DNA from 4 places in the Clostridium sp. JNZ X4-2 genome. Region 4 is predicted to be linked to each of the others. Evidence: riboswitches for the same ligand, from Rfam matches in the RefSeq annotation. Region 4 holds a riboswitch; each other region holds the start of a gene.
The links. A riboswitch is a leader RNA that binds a small molecule or an ion and turns the genes downstream of it on or off. The one in region 4 is predicted to bind thiamine pyrophosphate.

Region 1: it holds a riboswitch for thiamine pyrophosphate, as region 4 does, so the genes downstream of both, thiD (bifunctional hydroxymethylpyrimidine kinase/phosphomethylpyrimidine kinase) here and thiC (phosphomethylpyrimidine synthase ThiC) in region 4, are expected to answer to the same signal.
Region 2: it holds a riboswitch for thiamine pyrophosphate, as region 4 does, so the genes downstream of both, ACYUJ6_RS04985 (TatD family hydrolase) here and thiC (phosphomethylpyrimidine synthase ThiC) in region 4, are expected to answer to the same signal.
Region 3: it holds a riboswitch for thiamine pyrophosphate, as region 4 does, so the genes downstream of both, tenA (thiaminase II) here and thiC (phosphomethylpyrimidine synthase ThiC) in region 4, are expected to answer to the same signal.

The regions. Positions count from the first base shown of each region.
Region 1 covers NZ_CM142685.1:2,545,519-2,549,867, reverse strand. The annotation lists gene thiE (thiamine phosphate synthase) at 1-374, opposite strand, end outside; gene thiM (hydroxyethylthiazole kinase) at 365-1,174, opposite strand; gene thiD (bifunctional hydroxymethylpyrimidine kinase/phosphomethylpyrimidine kinase) at 1,219-2,022, opposite strand; TPP riboswitch at 2,087-2,189, opposite strand; gene ACYUJ6_RS12250 (amino acid permease) at 2,270-3,685, opposite strand; tRNA gene ACYUJ6_RS12245 (tRNA-Leu) at 4,054-4,140, shown strand; gene ACYUJ6_RS12240 (hypothetical protein) at 4,303-4,349, shown strand, end outside.
Region 2 covers NZ_CM142685.1:1,051,927-1,056,275, forward strand. The annotation lists gene ACYUJ6_RS04975 (RDD family protein) at 1-258, opposite strand, end outside; gene ACYUJ6_RS04980 (LTA synthase family protein) at 442-2,292, shown strand; TPP riboswitch at 2,369-2,470, shown strand; gene ACYUJ6_RS04985 (TatD family hydrolase) at 2,537-3,271, shown strand; gene ACYUJ6_RS04990 (ABC transporter permease) at 3,219-4,040, shown strand; gene ACYUJ6_RS04995 (ABC transporter substrate-binding protein) at 4,052-4,349, shown strand, end outside.
Region 3 covers NZ_CM142685.1:2,334,957-2,339,305, reverse strand. The annotation lists gene ACYUJ6_RS11215 (ABC transporter substrate-binding protein) at 1-600, shown strand, start outside; gene ACYUJ6_RS11210 (ABC transporter permease) at 563-1,312, shown strand; gene ACYUJ6_RS11205 (ABC transporter ATP-binding protein) at 1,362-1,970, shown strand; TPP riboswitch at 2,049-2,160, shown strand; gene tenA (thiaminase II) at 2,250-2,909, shown strand; gene ACYUJ6_RS11195 (ABC transporter ATP-binding protein) at 2,912-3,667, shown strand; gene ACYUJ6_RS11190 (ABC transporter permease) at 3,664-4,349, shown strand, end outside.
Region 4 covers NZ_CM142685.1:1,587,177-1,591,525, forward strand. The annotation lists gene ACYUJ6_RS07695 (TetR-like C-terminal domain-containing protein) at 1-230, shown strand, start outside; partial or broken gene ACYUJ6_RS07690 (MFS transporter) at 1-40, opposite strand, end outside; gene ACYUJ6_RS07700 (thiamine phosphate synthase) at 528-941, opposite strand; gene thiC (phosphomethylpyrimidine synthase ThiC) at 1,000-2,313, opposite strand; TPP riboswitch at 2,393-2,502, opposite strand; TPP riboswitch at 2,554-2,653, opposite strand; gene panB (3-methyl-2-oxobutanoate hydroxymethyltransferase) at 3,294-4,115, shown strand; gene ACYUJ6_RS07715 (sodium:solute symporter family protein) at 4,181-4,349, shown strand, end outside.

The DNA.
Region 1 (4,349 bases), 960 kb from region 4:
TAATCTGCGCTATTTTTTTCTGCTTCTACAGCTTCTTCTACACTGCCGGCAGATATCCCTATTATTTTATCTTTACCTAATATTCTTCTGGCAGCAGTTAGGGGAATATCACTTTGACCAAGATGTACACCATCTGCATCTACAGCTTGGGCTATATCTAACCTGTCGTTTATTATAAAAGGGATTTTATAATGAGTGGTGACTTTTTTGATTTTTAGGGCAATATTGTAAAATTCCTTTGAAGAAATGTCTTTTTCCCTTAGCTGTACCAGAGTGACACCTCCTAAAATTGCATCTTCTACAGCCTTGGGCAAGTTATCTTCTTTTAACAGGCTTCTGTCTGTAGCAAGATATAGACTATAATCTATTTCCATGTTATTTTTGCACCTTCTTTTAATTTTTTCTCACTTAATTCATATATGCAGTCTATGAGTTTAATTCTGAAGCTTCCAGGGGCAGCGGCTATTTTAAAAGCTTCTTCCCCGGCTATATTCATTGAAAGTATGGCACTTACAGTAGCTGTAAATTTATTTTCAGAAGCTCCGCAGGCAGCTCCGCAAAGAGCACCTACCATACAGCCTGATCCAGTAACTTTAGTTAACATTTTTGTTCCGTTTTCAATTATGGCACTATTTTTACCATTTGTTATGAAATCTTTTCTACCAGTGGCAGCAACTATGCAGTTATATTTGCGAGATAAGGCTATGCAGCACTCCAAGGCTCCCTCTCCAGTGTCTAAAGAATCAACACCCTTTACTCTGGAAGATTGTCCTGCTAAAAATTTAATTTCTCCTATGTTGCCTTTTATAACATCAATTTTCCCAACCTGGAGTATTCTGTTTATAACTTGAATTTTCCTTGGTATAGCAGCACAAGCTACAGGATCCAATACTACAGGGATGTTATGGATTTTTGCAGAAGTACTGGCTAAAATTGTGGCCGCTTCCTGTTCCTTATCAAGAGTTCCTAAATTTATATATAGGGCAGATGATAATTTAACAAAATCAAAAACCTCATCATAAGATTCACACATAGCAGGTGAAGCACCATAAGATAAAAGAATATTTGCACAGTCGTTTATAGTGACGTAGTTGGTAATACAATGGACAAGAGGTACTTTATTTCTAACCTCTGATAATGTTTTTGCTACTCTGTCTAAATTTGAATTGTTCAATTTTTAACCCCCTTTAATTTTAATACATGAATTGCAATTTATATTTATTGAAAAGGTATGCCGGCTTTTTTATAAATTTCAACAAAATGTCCTACAGGACCAACGCCGCTGCCTATGGGAAATGAGTTTTCTATTGCTTTAGTTATATACTGCTTTGATAGATCTACCGCTCTGTCCATGGTATAGTCCTTAGCTAGATAGGAGGCTATAGCGGAAGATATGGTGCAGCCAGTTCCATGAGTATTTTTGGTATTTATTCTGTGACCTTTCAGAGTCAGTATTTTATTATTGTAGAGCAAAATATCATTGGCATCATTACATCTGTGGCCTCCCTTTACAAATACATTTTTTGCACCGGATTCTTTTATTTTAAAAGCAGCCTCCTCCATTTCACTTTCATTATTGATTTTTAATCCAGTTAGGATTTCTGCTTCCGGTATATTTGGAGTTACTATATCTGCAATATTTACCATATCTTTTATGGCTGTTTCAGCTTCTGGCTTTAGGAGAAAATATCCACTTTTTGATATCATTACTGGATCCAGTACTATATTTTTAGCCTTATATTCTATTAAGAGTTTTTTTATTACAGATATGGTTTTGCTATTGGAAGCCATTCCAATTTTTACTGCATCTACTTTAATATCATCAAATATAGACCTTATTTGAGCCTCTACAATTTCAGGACTTATATCAAGTACATCCTGTACTCCCACTGTATTTTGTGCTGTAACAGCAGTGATTACACTCATGCCGTATACACCAAGGGCACTCATGGTTTTTAAATCGGCTTGTATTCCAGCTCCGCCTGAACTGTCAGAGCCTGCAATTGTCAATACTTTTTTCATCTAAAACACCTCCGGATAAATATAAAAGGTGTATGCGGAAAAGCATACACCTAATAAAAATCTAAAATTATGTGAAATTGCTTCCCTACGCCAGTTCTGTCTGGATCAGGTTCAAAGGGTTAGAGAATATCTCTTCTCAGCTATATAGAGCACCCCCACAAACTATCTTATTTTAAATTTATTGTACTACAGTAATAAAAATTTGTAAATTAAATTAAATAAAAACTAAAAGATGTTGAAATAAATTTTATTTTTCTGAGGTTGGTTGTCCAGAATTTGAGGTTTTAGGGTTGACATTCTTTTTATTTAAACCAAGTATAAAGTAGAAAGCTAATAAAAGTATGAACCAGATACACCCTACAATAAGAGCAATCATAGTATCTTTGCTGAAAGCTAACATTACAATAACAAAAGCTAGAAAGGCGAGTACAATCCAGTTGAGATAAGGGTATCCGAACATTGGAAAATGTAACTTATTTACTTCCTCTGGAGTAAGTCTTTTTCTGAACTTCAATTGAACTATTAAGATTATTCCCCAAACCCAAATTGCACCAAGTGTAGCTACACTTGTAACATAAGTAAATACCTTTCCAGGGAATAAATAGTTAAGTACAACTCCAATTAAAAGAAAAAGTGCAGAAATTATGATACCATTAGTCGGAACATGACTTTTGCCTAATTTACCAAACATTTTTGGTGCTGTTCCCTGAAGGGAAAGATTATAGAGCATACGCCCTGTACTGAAAATACCACTGTTGCAGGAAGATAAAGCTGCAGTCAATACTACAAAGTTTATAATACCTGCTGCTGCTGATATACCCAGTTTACTAAAAGTTAAGACAAAAGGACTTCCAGTTGTGCCAAGAGTGTTCCATGGATAAAGGGACATTATTACAAAAAGTGCTCCTACATAAAATATAAGTATTCTCCAAAATACCTTGTTGATAGCCGATGGTATCGTTTTCTCCGGATTTTTTGCTTCTCCTGCTGTAACACCTATAAGTTCTGTGCCAAGGTAAGCAAACATAACCATTGTTACTGCAAGCATAGGTCCCCATCCACCTTTAGGGAAAAATCCTCCGTGTGACCATAGATTTGAAATACCAATAGGCTTTCCGCCGTTACCCAGGCCAAATATAATCATAAGCAGACCTAATACTATCATTGCAATAATTGTAACTACTTTAATAAGTGCAAACCAGAATTCAAATTCACCATAGGCCTTTACTGCAATTAGATTTACGCATGTCATTACAACAAGTGCTGCCAGTGCAGGTATCCACTGGGGCATGGTCGGAATCCAGAATTTAACGTATACACCTACAGCAGTAATTTCAGCCATACAGGTTACCACCCACATGAACCAGTATGTCCATCCAGTCATGTAACCCGCCAATGGTCCTATGAATTCGTTGGCATAGGCACTAAAGGATCCAGAAACAGGATAGGAAGTTGCCAGCTCACCTAAGGCCCTCATTATAACAAACATAGCAAAACCAGCTATAACATAGACGAATAGAATTGCCGGTCCAGCCGTTTGAATAGCAGTGGCAGATCCTAGAAATAAACCTACACCAATAGCGCCGCCAAGTGCAATCAGTTGAATGTGACGTTCTTCTAGACCACGTTCAAGGTCTTCATTTAATGCGTCTTGTTTACTCATCGTATTCCTCCTTAGTAGTTATATAGACTCTATAATAAGTAATAAAAAATATTTAATTGAATTTAAGTCACCTCCGTTAATCATTATACATTATTTAGAATATTCTTAAATAAATAGTATCATATTTTTTATTTATTCACAACTACTATTTCAAATTTCTGTGAATTAACAATTATTTTATATTTAAGTTATATTATTTAAAAAAATGTGTAAATAATATAATGAAAACCGTATATTATCTTAAAATACAAATGCATTATGAAAATAATATTCATTTTAAAAATTATTCTAAAAAATAGGACAGATTTGTATTTTATAATTACCTCTTGACCTTCAATAATATTTGTGATATCATAATTTTGTTACATGCCGAAGTGGTGGAATTGGCAGACGCAACGGATTCAAAATCCGTCGTTGGTGACAACATGCGGGTTCGACTCCCGCCTCCGGCACCATGAATATCAATGTTTAAGAGCATTTTGGAATTTATTCCAAAATGCTCTTTTTGGGTTTATGTCCTCCAAATGTCCTCCAAAAAAATATCACAAATTAAAACAGATTAAAGCAAAATAGCAAAAACCTGTATGTAGTTCAGGGTTAATGCATGAGTAAATAAAGTGTTAAAATGGCTAAAAGAGTTAGCCAATGACAGTTCAGATAAAAG
Region 2 (4,349 bases), 540 kb from region 4:
TTTATTGCTTTCCTCTTTGATATTGTCAATTTTAGTATTTTCAAGGTGTTCTTCTTCTTTTCCCTCACCGGACTCCTCTGGTTTCTCCTGCTCTTCCGCCTTTTTAAGCTGTTCTTCCTTTTCCTGTTTTTCTTTCCTTTTAATTTCCTCTAAATTTTTCTTTTCTTCCATATTTTTATTTTTAAGTTCTTTTAGAAACTGCTTTTTTGCTTCTTCGTCTACTGAGAGCTCATTTTTATTTTCATCTTTTTCGTCCATTAAACACATACCTCCTTGTTCTTTTTAACCTTTCCATAACAAATATATTATGCTACACTATGGCATTTATGTAAATAGGTATAAAAAAATCTTTCATTATTGTTCACATATTGTTTTACAATTTTGCGGATTAGTTTTATAATTTTAGTGTTATATTAATTCGCATAATCGAGGATATTTAATATGAATAGGATAAACTTATTTTTGCTGAACTTTTTAGATGGAATCTTTTTTGTAATATGTGTAACTTTTAAAATATTAGTATACGGCAGGCATTTGGAAACAGGATATATAAAAACCGAATCACTTTTCATTCCAACTATTGCCTCGGTAATTATTATTGTTTCCATATCCTTTGTTTTTAAAACAAAAGCACGTTCAAGAATTCTCTATATATTGAACATCATAATCAGTTTCTTTATAGTAAGCGACTTGATTTATTTCAGATATTTTAAGGATATTATATCCTTGCCTGTACTTATAAGCGGATTTCAACTGGGTGCAGTAAAATCCAGTGTGGCAGATTTGATGAATTTTAAAGATTTTCTGTACTTTTTTGATGTTATATTTATAGTGCCCTTTATAAATAAATACGTTAGAAGCAGGAAAGCTGATATTTCCATAAGCTACAGGATACCAGCACTTGTAGTACTTATTTTTCTGGGAGTATTGACGGATTTTAAAAGCTTTTATAATCTGTCCAGGGAACAGCCCCGGCTTTTGAGTACAATGTACAATAAGGTGTACATAACCAGAAAATTGGGTATTTTAAATTACCACTGTCTTGATATTTACAATTCAATTTCTGCCAATATAACTAAACTGGCACCTATTTCTAAAGAAAAAGTTGATACCATAGATGATTTTATGGATAAAAACAAATCGGATAATAAAAGCTTAAAGGGATCTGCAAAGGGAAAAAATTTGATAATGATACAGGTGGAGGCTCTTCAGGAATTTGCAATAAATGCCTCTATTAATGGAAATGAAATAACTCCAAATTTAAACAGATGGGTAAAAAGGTCCGAGTATTTTGACAATTTTTATTATCAGGTAGCTGCAGGAGGCACTTCCGATGCAGAGTTCATGACCAATAATTCATTATATCCGGCTCCCGCAGGGGCAGCTTATTTTCTCTATTCTGGAAACAAATTCAGTGCAATGCCCCAAAATTTTAAAAATAACGGTTACAGTACGGCAGCACTTCACGGTTTCAGAGAAAACTTCTGGAACAGGGATATAATGTATAAAAAATTTGGTTTTGATAATTTTTACGGTGAAAAAAGTTATAAAGAAGATGAGTCCATAGGCCTTGGACTCAGTGACAGATCTTTTTTGATACAGTCACTTGTGAAATTACATAATATGAAATCACCTTATTATGCTTTCTTAATAACATTAACAAGTCATTTTCCCTATGATGCCGTGGATAAGTATGGCAGTTTTGATGTGGGAAATTTAAAAGGAAGCCTTATGGGGAATTATCTGCAGGCCATACATTATACAGATGAGCAGCTGGGAATGTTTTTAGATGCATTGGATGAAGAGGGAACACTGAAAAATTCAGTTGTAATGCTTTATGGAGACCATTATGCAATACCCAAGGACAAAGAGCAGCAGCTGTTCAAATTTTTAAATATGAGTTCCACTTCTGATGTGGACTGGGAAAAACTTCAGAAGGTGCCTCTTCTCATACATTTCCCCGATGAATCGGTAAAGGGTGTAAATGATACCTATGGAGGTGAAATGGACATATACCCTACAGTATGTAATTTATTTGATCTTCCTGGAAAAGATATGTTTGGGAAAGATCTTTTCAACCCTAACAGTCAGAGGGTCATATTTAGGAATGGTTCTTTTATAGATAGAAATTATTATTATTCCTCCCAGGATGATGTGTACTACAATGTAAAGACTGGAAAAAGAGTATCTGAAAACAGCAGCCTTAAAAAAGATGAGGAGAATGTTTTGAATCAGCTGGGGTATTCGGACTATATACTTAAACACAATGCAATTGACAAATTAAATAGATAAATTGTGAAAATCATATAAAATGTTTACATTTTTATAAATAAGTGGTACTATAATATTGTAATAAATTTAATATTGTCTTTAGTGTCAGGGGTGCCGGGACGGCTGAGAAAAGTGAAAACTTTAACCCTTTGAACCTGATTCGGGTAACGCCGACGTAGGGAACCGCTTTACATTCGTATCCTGAAGCACTATTTATAAATAGTGCTTTTGTTTTTTGTCAAAGTTTTATAGGGAGATAATTTAAATGTTTGTTGATGCACACAATCATATGGATTTTTATGGCAAGAACTTAAAAAAAGCACTTCACATCATAAAAAAAAATGATATCAAGACTTTGGGATGTTCTATGAATCTGGAAAGCTATATTTTTACAAAAAAGATAAGCGCAGAAAATGAAAATATAGTACCCTGTTTTGGAATACATCCCTGGGAAGCACATAAAAATTGCAGTGACCTGGATAGCTTTGACGACTATGTCAGGGAGTGCAGGGCTGTAGGGGAGATAGGGCTTGATTATTATTGGGTTTTGGAAAGTGAAAAATATCCAAAAATGGACAGGGTATTTGAATACTTTCTGGACAGAGCAAAGCGCTATGACAAGATAGTAAATATTCACACTAAGGGAGCGGAAGAAAAAATACTGGAATATATAAGAAGTTATAAATTGAGGACACCTATAATTCACTGGTACAGCGGGAATGTGGATACTCTTAAAGAACTTTTGAAATTGGGCTGTTATTTTACCATAAGTGTTGATATAGGATATTCCAGACTTACAGATGAAATAGTGAAGATGCTTCCAATGGATAGAATATTGACCGAGACAGACGGCCCCACTTCTCTTGAATGGGTGAATAAGAAGTATGGATACCCCTGTGAAGTTGAAAATATTGTTAAAAAGATCTCCAGTATAAAAGGTATTCAATATGAAGAGGTTAAAGACGAAATATCCAGCAATTTTAGCAGATTTAAATTATGAATTTAAGGTGTTTGGAATGAAAAAATCAGAAAATATTCAAGACAAGATATATCCGGTAGTTACCATAGCAGCAGTTGTGATTTTATGGCAGATAGTAGTGGGTTTTCAGTATATACAGCCCTATATTCTTCCTTCTCCATGGGATATTATAAAAACCCTTGTTTCGGACTTTAAAAATATAATGGAAAATACGGAAACCACCCTTTATGAATCCTTTATAGGATTTTTCATATCCATAGTATTTTCTTTTGTGCTGGCTATAATAATGGACAGTTTTCATGTGGTCAAAAAATCACTTTATCCTATTTTATTAATATCCCAGACAGTTCCCACTATAGCCATAGCGCCGCTTTTTATAATATGGTTCGGATTTGGAGCACTTCCCAAGATAATAGTTGTAATAACCGTATGCTTTTTTCCCATTGTTGTAAGTCTTGTAGATGGTCTTGAAAAAATAGACACAGACTACATAAATTTGTTCCATAATATGAAGGCATCAAAATTGCAGATATTTTACCATCTAAAACTTCCCTATGCTCTGGTGAACTTTTTTTCAGGTTTGAAGATTGCTGCAACTTACATGATAATGGCTGCAATTATAGGCGAATGGCTGGGGGGAGACAGTGGAATAGGCGTATACATGGTGAGGGCAAAAAATGCTTATCAGTTGGACAAGGTATTTGCTTCAATTCTGGTTATTGTTATAGTGAGTATTGCAATAATCTATATGATAGACTTTATAGGCAAAAAAATAATACATTGGAAATAAGGGGGATAAACATGAAAAAAAGCAGATTTATATTTTTGATACTGGCTGTATTTACAAGCGTACTTACATTGTCAGGATGTGGATCAAATGATAAAAAGGAAACATCAAATTCCTTGGACAAGACAACTGTAATATTGGACTGGACTCCCAATACAAATCATACTGGACTGTATGTGGCCTTGAATAAAGGATATTATAAGGATGAAGGACTGGATGTCAAAATAGTTCAGCCTTCCGAGGGAAGCGTCACAAATCTCATAGCAGCTGGGAAAGGTGATTTCGGGGTTAGTTATCAGGAGGACGTCACCT
Region 3 (4,349 bases), 750 kb from region 4:
ACCATTTATTCAAGTGATAAGGGAGCTGCTCCGGAATTCATATTAAATTACATATTGAGAAAAAATGGTCTGGAACCTGGAAAAGATGTAATTATTGATTATAAAATGAGTCACAGTGATTTGGCAGCAGCAGTAGCGGCCAAAAAGGTGGATTTAGCAGTACTTCCGGAACCTTTTGTAACTACAACCAAGATGAAAGACAGTAGTTTGCAGGTACCTGTAGATTTAACCAAGGAATGGGATAAAGCCTCCAATGGGCAAAGTAAGCTGGCTATGGGAACTATAGTATTTAGAAAATCTTTTATAGATAAAAGGGGAAAAGATTTAGATAACTTTTTAAATAAATACAGGGAATCTGTGAACTTTGTAAATTCAAAGAAGACAGAGGCTGGAAAACTCATGGAAAAACATGGCATAATTCCAAAGGCTAAAGTGGTAGAGCTGGCCATACCAAACAGCAATATAGTATTTATAAGTGCAAAAGATGGAAAACAAATCCTTCAAAAATTCTATGAAGTTTTATATGAAAGTGATCCAAAATCTGTTGGGGGAAAGATACCGGATGAAAATTTCTATTACAGTGGAACCAAAGGTAATTAAAAAATTATTTATATTAATATTCTGGTTGTCTATATGGGAGTTTTGCTCCCTTTTTATAAATAATTCACTCCTTTTACCATCACCTTTTGAGGTAATAAAAACACTATTTGTTTTAATGAAGGAAGTTTATTTTTGGAAAAGTGTTTTTAGCAGCATAATAAGGGTAATTTCAGGAATTTTAATATCTATAATTGTGGGCATTGTGCTTGGTGTAGCTGCAGGCCTCAACAAATTTATAGAGGAAATTCTAGATCCTCTTATAATTACAATGAAGGCAACTCCGGTTATGTCCATAATTATCATAGCTTTAATTTGGTTTACTTCATCCTATGTGGTTATTTTTACAGCTGTTCTCATATGTTTTCCAATAGTGTACACAAATGTAATTCAGGGAATAAAGTCTGTGGATGAAAAGCTAATTCAGATGGCAAATATATATAAGGTGAAGAAAAAATATTTATTAAAAGACATATATCTTCCCGGTATAAAAAATTATATTGTATCAGGTATACTCATGTGCCTTGGAATTGGATGGAAGGTTTCAGTTGCATCAGAAGTATTGAGTACACCCAATTATTCCATAGGATTGAATCTATTGAATTCTAAAACGACTCTTGAAACTCAGGAGCTGTTTGCATGGACTATTGTAGTTGTAATACTGAGTTTTATGTTTGAAAAGATATTTAAATATTATTTGGATGTAAAAAAGTGATTTGTAATATGAAAATTTGAATGGGTAAGTATAAAGGGAGGCAGCCTGTATGGAAAATAATGATAAGTACGAAGTCGTGATTAGAAATTTAAATAAGTCCTATGGGGAAATTCCTGTATTTACAAATTTAAATGTGAACTTTCTAAAAAACAAAATCACAGCGGTCCTGGGGCCTTCAGGCTGCGGTAAAACCACTCTTTTAAATATCATAAGCGGAATTGAAAAGGATTATAGCGGACAGGTTCATTTGGAGAGCAGCAGGCTATCTTATATTTTTCAGGAAGATAGATTGATTTCACATCTTACAGTGTACGAAAACATAGCCTTTGTATTGAAGTCAACAATGAGTAAAATTCAGGTGGATTTTACTGTGAATAGATTTTTAAGCATGGTGGAATTGTCAAATTGCAGGGATAAATTTCCCAGGGAATTAAGCGGTGGTATGAAGAGAAGAGTTGCACTTGCCAGGGCCTTTGCCTACAAAAGTGATTTGCTCTTAATGGATGAACCTTTTAAGGGTCTGGATGATAGACTGAAAGGTGACATAATAAAGAAATTTTTATCACTTTATAGGGAAAATAAAAGAACAATTATACTGGTGACCCATGATAAAAAAGAAGCAGATGAACTAGGCAATATAGTTTATTCACTGGAGTAAATGCAATGAGATATTGATTAATTTCAATTATTGTAGTACTATAATTGGTGTTTGTGTAATATATAAAATTAAATACGTCATATATCCCAGGGGGGCTGGTATTACCGGCTGAGAGTAAGGATTAAATCCTTAGACCCTATTTATACCTGATCTGGTTAATGCCAGCGTAGGAAGAGGCCACATGTAATTTAGCGAGTAAAGGTACAAACCTCTTCAGAAGGTTGTGCCTTTTTTTATGAAAATAATTGTGAACTGTGAACTGAAAAAGGGGGGAATTACATGAAGACATCTATGAAATTGTACGACAGTGTAAAGGACATATGGGATTCTTATTATCAGCATCCTTTCATAAAAGGAATAGCAGATGGAAGTTTGGAGATAGATAAATTCAAATTCTATATGATTCAAGATTATATATATCTTTTGGATTATGTAAAAATATATGCTCTTGGAGTGGTTAAATCCAATGAAGAAATTACTATGAGGGGCTTTTCCAAAATGGTGGATAATATATTAAATGGGGAAATGAATATACATAGGGCTTATATGAAGAGACTTGGCATTGGAAAAAAGGATATAGAGAATACCAGAGCTTCCATTGAAAATATTTCATATACAAATTATATGTTGTCAGTGTCCCAGATGGGTGATTTAATGGATTTGACGGCCTCACTTCTAGCTTGTATGTGGAGTTATTACTTAATTGGAAAAAAACTGAGCAAAATAGATGGTGCCGCCCAGCATGAATTTTATGGACAGTGGATAAGGGGATATGCATCAGAGGATTATGAAAGGGAAACACGGTGGACAATTGATCTGCTTGATCATATGACTGAAGATATATCCAGGGAAAAATTCAAGAGATTGAAAGAAATTTTTATAAATACCAGTAAATATGAAAGAATGTTTTGGGATATGTCATATAAAAAGGGGATGTAATTGTGCTGGAATTTAAAAATATAAGTTTTAAATATGATGAAGACCCTGATTTCATAATAAAAAATTTGAATTTTACTGTGAACAAAGGTGAATTTATAAGTATAGTAGGTCCCAGTGGGTGTGGGAAAAGCACTGTGTTCAGGCTTATCTGCAAATTGGAAAGACCTTTTGAGGGAGATATATTTTTAGAAAATAGAAATATCAATACCCTTAAAAAAGGATATATAGGATATATGCCTCAAAATGATCTTTTAATACCCTGGAGGACTATACTTCAAAACTCTTCACTGCCTCTTGAAATCAAGGGAGAGGATTTTAAAAAAGCCAGATATGAAGCTGAAAAAATACTTAAGGCCTTTGGACTTGAAAAATACAAGAATAAATACCCCAGGGATTTATCAGGAGGTATGCGTCAGAGGGTTTCTTTTACAAGAACTCTTCTTACAGGATCGGATATGCTTCTTTTAGATGAACCATTTAGTGCACTGGATGCAATAACAAGGCTTTCCATGCAGGAGTGGCTTTTAGATAAATGGTCAAATTTAAATAAAACGGTGTTGTTCATAACACATGATGTAGAAGAAGCACTTTTTTTATCAACAAAAATATTTATAACAGATGGAAGTCCCATAAGAAAATTTAAGGAAATAAAAGTGGATTTAAGTTATCCGCGTACAAGGGATATGCTTGACAGCCCTGATATGTTAGAAATAAAGAGTGAGCTTATAAATGAATTGAAAAAGGGGGTCAGGCTGTGAAAAAATACAGATCATCCATAATAATATGCCTGTTATTTTTTGCAGCCTGGGAGGGAATTGCCAGATATATAGATGCCATGTATATCCTTCCATCCCCTACGGCAATTGTAAAAAAAATATGGGAACTGAAAGATATTTTATTTTTGGTTCATCTGCCGGCAACTCTTCTTGTAACTTTTGAGGGACTTGGAATATCCATAATATTTGGGGTGCTTCTTGCTGCTGCCATGAATATCAGTGAAAAGGTGCAGAGAGCTCTTTATCCTATCGTAATTGTAACTCAGACAGTGCCCATAACTGCACTTGCACCTATATTTGTGCTGTGGTTTGGATATGGAATATGGAGTAAGGTATTGGTAACCATACTCATAACTTTTTTCCCTATAACAATAAATGTATATGACGGCCTTCGTTCCACTAGAAGGGATATGGAGGAACTTCTATTTACATATGGTGCCAGTAAAAAGGATATATTTATAAAATTGAAGTTTCCGGCAGCACTTCCTTATTTTTTTTCTGCTCTTAAAATAGCAGTTCCGCTGAGTGTGGTAGGTGCGGCTATAAGTGAATGGCTGGGAGCACAGGCTGGCCTTGGATATTTCAGCAAGAGAATGATGACACAGCTGGATGGTGCGGGAGTTTTTGCCCCTATTGTAATATTGTCTGCAGTTGCACTGGTTAT
Region 4 (4,349 bases):
TTATTATAGTTAAACTTTTATTTGGAACAATACTCCATAGGCGCAATTTGACTCATTCCTATACTGGTTACAAACATTCCAAACCAACTAAAAGCAGGGTTTTAAGGAGTTTGCTGCATGGTTTTATCTCCTTGAATTTTCTCGGATATTTCCAAAATCCAGTAAGTTCAGAAGACAGTTTTCAACTGATGATAGATGATTTTATTTTGTCAGTTTCAAGAAATTATTAGATAGTGGTTTTTATTTAATTTTTGCAAGACGTATCAACTGTTGATGGGCCTTTTTTATCTTTTTTTGAAAGAATATAATATTTTCCAGGAAATACTTGTTGAATGTTAAAAATAATCATATAATAATTACTAAACTATCAATTCAACTTTGCCCAGTAATGAAAATAAAGGAAAGGGTTTGGAGCTAAAACCATTTACAGCTCCACCTTCCGGATGTAATGGGTGTTGGAAATATAATGTATAAACAGTATTGTATATAGAAACAGCTTATCAGTTCAATACGCCAAGCTGTTTCCATTATATCCATTCCATGTGCTTTTTCAAATTCTGTGTTGTAAGATATGGATCATCCGAGCACATTACAGGAGACATTACTGCAGCACCACAGACGTCAGTACTGAGTAGTTTGTCTATATTGCCTTCATTTATGCCGCCGATGGCTATAACAGGTATTGAAACATTACTCAGTACATCTTTTAAAAATGAAATTCCTCTGGGTTTTAAGCCTTTTTTACAATCCGTTTTGAAAACATGTCCTGCCAGAAGATAATCTGCCCCTTTTTTTTCTGCATTTATCGCTTCTAAAGTACTGTGAACAGACACTCCCAAAATGCCATTGAAATTGAGATATCCTTTCATATAATCCGTATAACTTGTGTGAAATCTTCCCGAATTTACCTTTAAAGCAGTTTCCATACTGCCGTTTATTATACTACATCATAAAAAGTCATTTTTACACCTCCTTTTAAAAGTAATTTAAATTGATATTTTAGTCTTCATCCCTCAAAATGTTTATATTTTTGCCCTCTATGACCTTGTTCATGTTTCTTACGGCGCACATCTTCCCACACATGGTACATGTCTTTTTATCTTCAGGCATTGAGCTTTCCCTGTATTTTCTGGCTTTTTCAGGGTCTATTGCTATGTGAAACATCTTTTCCCAGTCAAGCTCTCTTCTAGCTTCAGCCATTTTGTTATCCCAATCTCTTGTATTTTTTATTCCTTTTGCAATATCTGCAGCATGGGCAGCTATTTTGGCAGCTATAATTCCATCTTTCATGTCCTGCAGGTCAGGAAGCCTGAGGTGTTCAGCAGGAGTTACATAGCAGAGAAAATTCGCTCCATAAGTTGCTGCAATGGCGCCGCCTATGGCACTTGTTATATGGTCATATCCAGGTGCCACATCTGTTACTATGGGACCCAGTACATAAAAAGGAGCATCATGGCACAATTTTTTTTCAAGCTTCATGTTGGTTTCTATTTCATTAAGTGCCATATGACCGGGGCCCTCTATCATAACCTGTACATTTCTTTTCCAGGCTCTTTTTGCCAGTTCCCCCAGGGTCATAAGTTCTTTTATCTGACTTGGATCCGTAGAATCATCTATACATCCGGGTCTGCATGCATCTCCCAGGCTTATGGTTACGTCATATTTTTCGCATATGTCAAGAATTTTATCAAAATATTCATAGAAGGGATTTTCCCTGTTGTTCAGATTCATCCAGGCATACAGCAGACTGCCTCCTCTTGAGACAAAATTCATAAGCCTTGGATTTCTCTTGAATATCTGTGCGGTTTCCATGTTTATACCGGCATGGATGGTCATAAAGTCAACTCCGTCCTTAGCGTGGGTTTCTATAACTCCAAGGAGTTCTTCAGCAGTTATATCTTTTAATTCCTTATCATAAAAACCAACTGCATCGTACATTGGAACGGTACCTATCATGACAGGGGACATAGCTATTAACTTGTTTCTAAATTCCTGGGTTTTTCCAAAGCAGCTGAGATCCATAATGGCTTCGGCTTTCATGTCTATTGCTTTTTTTACCTTGTCAAGCTCCAGGGTAACATTGCAGCAGTCCTCTGAAATGCCCAGGTTGACATTTACCTTTGTCTTCAGTCCTTTTCCCACCCCCTCTGCACTTAACTTTTTATGATTTTTATTGGCGGGAATGACAGTTTTGCCTTTGGATACAAGATGCATCAGATCTTTTATGTCCATATTTTCTTTTTTGGCTACTGTCCGCATCTCCTCCGTGACTATTTCTTTCCTGGCGGCATCCATCTGGGTTGAATAATTCATTTTATCGCTCTCCTTTTGATTTTTATATTAAAAAACGGGAAGCAAAATGCTTCCCGCAGAGTAAAAACTATAGATGTTTTTAATATAGCGCAAAATTTCCCTACGTTGGCATTATCCAAATCAGGTTATATGGGTAAAAGATATTATCTTACTCTCAGCCCATTGACATGGGCTCCCCTGTAACATTATATTTATTTTTTAAATAAAAAAGAGTGTTTATGAAAACACTCCTTGAATACATACTTTAAATGATTTGCTTCCCTACGGTAGTGTTAACTACGTCAAGTTCAAAGGGTCAGGTTTTACCTTCTCAACCAAATCGGTCCCCCCACAAACAATACTATTTACTTTTATATATATAATAACACTTATTCATATATATGTAAATGCTTTCAAAAAGTGTTTTACTTGTTTTGCACTTTTTAATCAATTCATCAGCTGACTTTGAACACAAGGAGGTCAAATCCTCTATATGAACTTTTTTTGAAGCAGAAGAGTGAGAAAAGATACTTGCCTGAGCTTCAAATTCTTCATCCTGAATCCTTCATCTCAATTCCAAGTAATTTTGTTACAGTGTATTTTTTGCATATTTTTTTGACTGCTTTTTCAATTGCTTTATCAAGAGTTTTAACCTCTTTTTATAAAGCCTTTATGCAGTTAAATGATGCAGCAATTGCAGTATTAAATGGGCTATATAGAGATTTATCAAGTCCATAAGAGTCCCATGCCGCCATTTCTAGAATTTTGGTGGCAGTTATATGAATATTTTTAAAAGAAAGTATTGAAATATTTAAAAAATTTTTATTTTTCAAGAAGGAATAATGAGTTCTTTATAGAATATATTAATATAAGATAAAATAGAATCTAGTTCTATAATGTGGAACTAGGATATCTCTCATATATAATTAAATTATTGTCGGTAAATTTATTTATATTATGAGGACAGGCCTAAATTATTATAAGATGAGGAGAGATAAAAAATGAAAAAGAAAATGACTGTATTGGATTTTCAAAAGTATAAGGATGAGGGAAAAAAGTTTACTTATGTCACGGCATATGATTACACTACAGCATCTATTGTAAACGATAGCGAGTCCGAAGTTATTCTTGTAGGGGATTCTCTTGGTATGGTTATGCTTGGTTATTCGGAAACTACAGGTGTTACAATGGATGATATGGTTCATCATATAAAACCAGTTGTAAAAGGTGCCCCGAATACTTTTGTTGTAGGTGACATGCCTTTTGGATCATATAATGTAAGCTGTGAACAGGCTATTATGAGTGCAAACAGGCTTATGAAAGAAACAGGCTGTGACTGTGTAAAGCTTGAAGGCGGAGTGGAAATGGCGGATAAAATTGAAGCTATTGTAAAAGCGGGAATACCTGTTATGGGGCATATAGGTCTGACTCCCCAGACTTCCAGTCAGCTTGGTGGTTTCAGGGTTCAGGGAGGAACTCCTGAGAGTGCCGTACAGCTGATTGAAGATGCAAAGGTAATAGAAAAAGCCGGTGCATTTTCTATGGTGGTTGAATGTGTTCCAAGTTGTGTTACAAAAGTTTTAAGTGAATCAATAAAAGTTCCAGTACTTGGAATAGGGGCTGGCCCTTACGTTGACTGCCAGGTGCTGGTTACCCAGGATCTTTTGGGGATGTATGGAGATTTTAAACCAAAATTCGTTAAACAATTTGCGCATATCAGGAAGAGTATGGTAGAGGGCTTGAATCAGTTTCATAAGGAAACCCTGGACGGAACTTTTCCTTCACCTGAATACAGCTTTAATGCCAAGGTAGAAGGCTATTAGATCTAAAAACTAATATTCAATTCATATTTATTCTGGATTATGAATTGAAAGGAGGAAATTAGTTAATGAATATTTATATTTTAGCCATCATATTGTATATTGCAGCGCTTATTTTAATAAGTTACGTTGCTTCCAAAAAGGTTAAGGGTGGAAGCGATTTTATGGTAGCCGGAAGAAAGCTTGGTCCCGGGTTGCTGTTTGCAACGCTTATCGGAGGGAATATTGGTGCCGGTT